DNA from 2 places in the Pedobacter sp. GW460-11-11-14-TSB4 genome. Region 1 is predicted to be linked to the other one. Evidence: riboswitches for the same ligand, from Rfam matches in the RefSeq annotation. Region 1 holds a riboswitch; the other holds the start of a gene.
The links. Region 1 has a riboswitch for cobalamin ahead of AC07YT_RS00830 (TonB-dependent receptor plug domain-containing protein). Riboswitches for the same ligand answer to the same signal wherever they lie in the genome.
Positions count from the first base shown of each region.

Region 2: linked by a shared signal. The riboswitch ahead of metE (5-methyltetrahydropteroyltriglutamate--homocysteine S-methyltransferase) and the one ahead of AC07YT_RS00830 (TonB-dependent receptor plug domain-containing protein) in region 1 are both predicted to bind cobalamin.

Region 1 is NZ_JBWKYI010000001.1:165,301-167,785, forward strand. Features, by position in the region: gene AC07YT_RS00830 (TonB-dependent receptor plug domain-containing protein) at 1-941, opposite strand, end outside; cobalamin riboswitch at 1,040-1,231, opposite strand; gene AC07YT_RS00835 (DUF5074 domain-containing protein) at 1,535-2,485, opposite strand, start outside.
Region 2 is NZ_JBWKYI010000002.1:350,013-352,497, reverse strand. Features, by position in the region: gene metE (5-methyltetrahydropteroyltriglutamate--homocysteine S-methyltransferase) at 1-1,160, opposite strand, end outside; cobalamin riboswitch at 1,356-1,562, opposite strand; gene AC07YT_RS04495 (M14 family metallopeptidase) at 1,689-2,485, shown strand, end outside.

The DNA of each region.
Region 1 (2,485 bases):
AAACCTGCATAACTCGAATTTACATTGTTTGAGTTACTCTCGTGGCTGTAGTTAAGCGTTATTTTACCTGTGTTGAATTTATATTCTGAGTTGAAACCTGCACTAAACTGTTTCAAAATAGAATTATTGGTAGGTAAACCATCGGCAAAAGCACCCTCATCTATTTTGTAATCGCCATAGAAATAGCGTAAAAATGGATTAACAGAGAAGTTTTTGTCGAGTTTGATACCGAAGTTAGCATTTAAACCATCAGTTTTAAAGCCATCCTTATCAAATATAGCCGCACTTCCAGCTGGAGCTACAGCTTCAGAAATCCCATCAGTTTTTAAATGTGTGTAGTTAATGTTGTATGAAAAACCTTCTACACCGCCATTTAAACCGATCGTACCTTTATAGGTTTCGAAACTTCCTGCACTGGCTACACCGTAAATGGTATTTCCTTTTGGTCCGCCCTTTTTAGTTACAATGTTGATTACACCTGCAACCGCATCAGATCCGTAAATGGTAGACTGACCGCCCCTTAAAATCTCAATATGATCAATCTGATCAATTGAAAACAGACGTAAATCGAATGTACCGCTGATACTCGCTGGATCGTTTTGTACAATTCCATCAATAAGTACTAAGGTATAACCACTGCCTGATCCTCTGAAAAAGATACTTTTATCTTTCCCCTGACTGCTGTTGCCACCACTAATAATAATACCTGCCTGTTCTGAAAGTAAATCGGGTAATGATTTGCCGTTACTGCGTTCGAGCACTTCGCGACTAATAATGCTGACTACTTTACCTGTTTGCGATTGTTTCTGATCGTTTTTTGTTGCAGAAATCACAACATCTTTAAGTTGTAAACTGTCTTGATTTTGAGCATTAGCCACCTGGCTAATCATTAACTGTGCTAGCCCCAGACTGGCTACAGTTAGCATTCTTTTTTTGTTCATTTGATTGTGGTTTTGCCCACAGCCAACAGATTAGGAAAGGAAATGAAAATACGAAAAACGTTAAGTATTTCAATCCTAGCTTCAATCCCCGAAAGCTATGAAATTAAATGCTAAAGGCAGGTCTTCTGACTTACTCCCGTTTTTCTGTCTTCCCGTACCGGTTAAGCGGAACAGTGACTTGTAGATTGAAAAACGTTACAGAGCTTACAGCTGCGGGACAGTTACAGATTTACACTGTATTCCCTTTTAATCCCGATTTTACACCGGGAACCAAAAGCAGCGCAAATGTAGTAAAAAGAGCGGATAGCCGAAAGTGTGTGCTAGAATAGCGCTGAAAATTAATAAATGATAATAAGGGTCTTTAATTGGAAAGGAATGTCAGTTAGATTTCGGGAACAGCAGTCCCGTTATCCGCTGTAGCTCCGATGAAAAATCGGAGGCTGCCGCTCCTACCGGGTTTATAAATCAGGGCCTCAGATTAGAATCCGTGAATTAATTCTTGACGGTCTGTGGAGACAGAGACCATAGAAATAGAAAAAGGCCTGCAAAAAAATGCAGACCTTTAGGTTGAGAGGTTATTATTGAATGTTATTTTAATGGAATATGGCTAAATCAGGGAAATAGATTTTAGTAAAATCTGTGGTTACCCCATCACCACCGTATTTAATTTTTTTCACCAAAGCACCCGTTGATGCATTGTAAATGAGCAGGTAATTTACTGTAGAAGCTGCACCGTAACCCTGGATTCCGTTAACAACGATATAATCTTTATTCCTGTCGTAACGAATAGCACCGTATACCATAAAAGGATCTTCGGTGATATTGATAAATGGCTGTGCTAAGGATGTTTTATCGCCATCGATATATTTATAAATTGCTTTTCCTGAATGATAGAAAACGGCATTTTCTTTAGTTGAGGCCGTAATACGGGTTGGTGCATCAAGACCGAATGATCCTACAGCAACGGCTAGGCCAACACCTGCAGTGTCTAAATTATTGTCGATTGCAATTAAACGGCTACCTGTTGAAGCCCAGATTTTTCCATTTGGTGTTTGTGCGAATCCACGGTTGATGTTTGAAAAACTCTTGACCAGCGAATAGTTACTGGAAGATACAATCTTCGCACCATTACTCTGTAGCAGGTAAACGTAATCGCCTTTCTTCCACATATCGCCCGTATTTACCGCGCCTACGGTTGTTAGTTTATTTTGAACGGTAAGCGTATTCAGGTCGATCTGGTACACACCATCATTTGCACTGACCAAACCCCTGCTCCCATCAACCTGTATAATACTTCTCCAGTTGCTGGCTTCCTGTACGTATCTGGCCTCTTCTTTTAAAGTCTGTTCATTTATTTTAACAATCGGACCATTTATTTTGCTCATGAGGTAAATACTGCCATTAATTATCGAAGCAAATTGCAAAGTACTCGTTTTAGCAGCATTTGATAAGATTTTTCCCGGGTTTTCCTTCTCATATGCCCTAATGGAAAGGGTATCATCGCCATAATGGTAAAAGCTTACTGCACCGGCACTCTGTCCGTA
Region 2 (2,485 bases), on a different contig from region 1:
TCCTCCAGTTTTTGCAGGGTAGATGCAGGGCTTTCGTTGGTAATTAGCTTTTTTAAGGTCGCTAGCTCCGAAATTTTTTGTTTCGAATAAGCCAGCCATTGTTTAATTTCTGCTGAAAGATTTTGCTCATTGGTTTCATTGTCTAAATCAACCGGTGAGTGGATTAGTGAACAAGATGGAGCGATCCAAACTTTATCTAATCCTCTTTTTTCTACCACTTGATTAATGATTGAAACGGATTTTTCGAAATCGTTTTTCCAGATATTTCTTCCGTCTACCAAACCTAACGAAAGGATGGTCTCTTCTTTTAATGAAGCCAAAACAGCCGATAATTGATCTTCAGCACGTACCAGATCGATATGTAAAACATTTACCGGTAATGAAGTCGTTAGGGCTAAATTATTGCCCAAACCTTCGAAATAAGTAGCCAAAACAATTTTTAGCCTTGGGAAAGTCTTTCTGATCTCTTTATAAACATATTCGTAAGCTTTTTTGTCTTTATCGGTAAGATCTAGGGTCAAAAAGGGCTCATCAAACTGAACATATTCTACATCCAAAGCATCTAACCGGGATAAAATCTCAATATAAACCGGAAGGAGATTTTTGATCAGGTCGATTTTTTCAAAGCCAGCTTCTTTTTCTTTTCCTAATAAAAGGTAAGAAACCGGACCGATTAAAACAGGCTTGGTCGTAATACCCAATTGTTTCGCCTCATAAAACTCATCGATCACTTTAGTAGAGAAAAGTTTAAAAGGCTGGTCTTTATAAAATTCAGGAACAATGTAATGATAATTGGTGTCGAACCACTTGGTCATTTCCATGGCTACTACATCCAATCCCTCCTTTTGATAACCCCTGGCCATGGCAAAATAAAGATCAAGCTCAGAATTTCCTTTTTTCAGGATTACTTCGTTGTACCTTTTTGGGATGGCCCCAAAAGTTAAAGAATGATCGAGCACATGATCATAAAAAGAAAAGTCGTTCGAAGGAATAACATCAATTCCAGCTTCTTTTTGAAGGTTCCAGTTTTCGTGGCGAATGTTTTTTCCCACCTGAAGCACATTTTTGTACCCAGTTTTATCTGCCCAGTAATTTTCGCAGATTTTCTTTAATTCCCTTTGGCTACCTATTCGCGGATAGCCCAGATTTTGCGTTAGCATCTCTTTTAAAGATTAAGTAAATAAATCGTTTAAAAGCCCTCAAGCAATATTTTGTAATACTTTATGTTAAAAATTAAAAGGAAAGGTTATGGCACAGCCCGCCTACTCATCAGCCAAAAGCTTAAAGCAAGCCTATAAAATTTTAATTTTATGGTGTACAATCAGACCTGACCAATTACTTTATAACGCGAAAGCACCGTCAATTCAATATAGGCAGGTCTCCTGGCTTATTCCCGATCTTATCGCCTTCCCATACCGGTAAACGGCACAGTGGCATGAATGATAAGACCGTTGTCTTTTAAATAAAGACAGAATTTACAGTTGCGCGACAGCTCGTGATTTGCACACGATTCCCTATTAATCCCGGGTGTAATTCCGGGAACCTGTATCGGTTGATGAAAAATAAAGTTAAGAACTTACATCAGGGCAAATGTATGGATTAGGATTTAAAACTTGTAACAAATTTACAGCAAGCCGTTTTTGGAGCTTATTCTCTATTATATTTGATTACCTAACTAAACCCTTATTATGATAAAAATCTACTTTAAAAGGCTTTGTATTGCTTTTTTAATGGTAAATAGCTGTGCGGTGCTGGCACAGGAAGTACCAACGCCAAAGGCGCATTTTGGTTTTGATATCGGCGACGATTACCAACTGGCCAATTATACCCAAACTGAAGCTTACTTTAAGAAACTCGCGGCAAGTTCTGACCGCATTAAACTGGTTGATATCGGTAAAACCGAAGAAGGCAGAAGCCAGTATATGCTGATTGTTTCTTCACCGGAAAACCTGAAGAAATTAGACCGTTATAAGGAAATTTCGCAACAACTGGCGCATGCTGAAATTACACCTGAGCAGGCAAAAGCATTAGCCCAGGAAGGCAAAGCGGTAGTGTGGATAGATGGTGGCTTGCATGCAAACGAGGTAGTGGGTGCACATCAGCTAATCGAAACCGCTTATGAGTTTGCCTCCAGAAAGGATCCTGAAACCCTTCGTATTTTGGATAATGTAATCATCTTGTTTACCCATGCCAATCCTGATGGGCAAGAACTGGTGAGCAATTGGTATATGCGAGAGAAAGATCCCAAGAAAAGAACAACCTCAGGCTTGCCTGTTTTGTATGAAAAATATGCAGGGCACGACAACAACCGCGATTTCTTTATGCTCAACCTTAAAGAAACGCAGAATATTGGACGCCAGCTTTTTGTTGAATGGATCCCGCAGATTATGTATAACCACCATCAGGCTGGTCCGGCGGGAACCGTTGTGGCAGGTCCACCCTACCGCGACCCGTTCAATTATGTTTTCGACCCAACCCTGTTAAC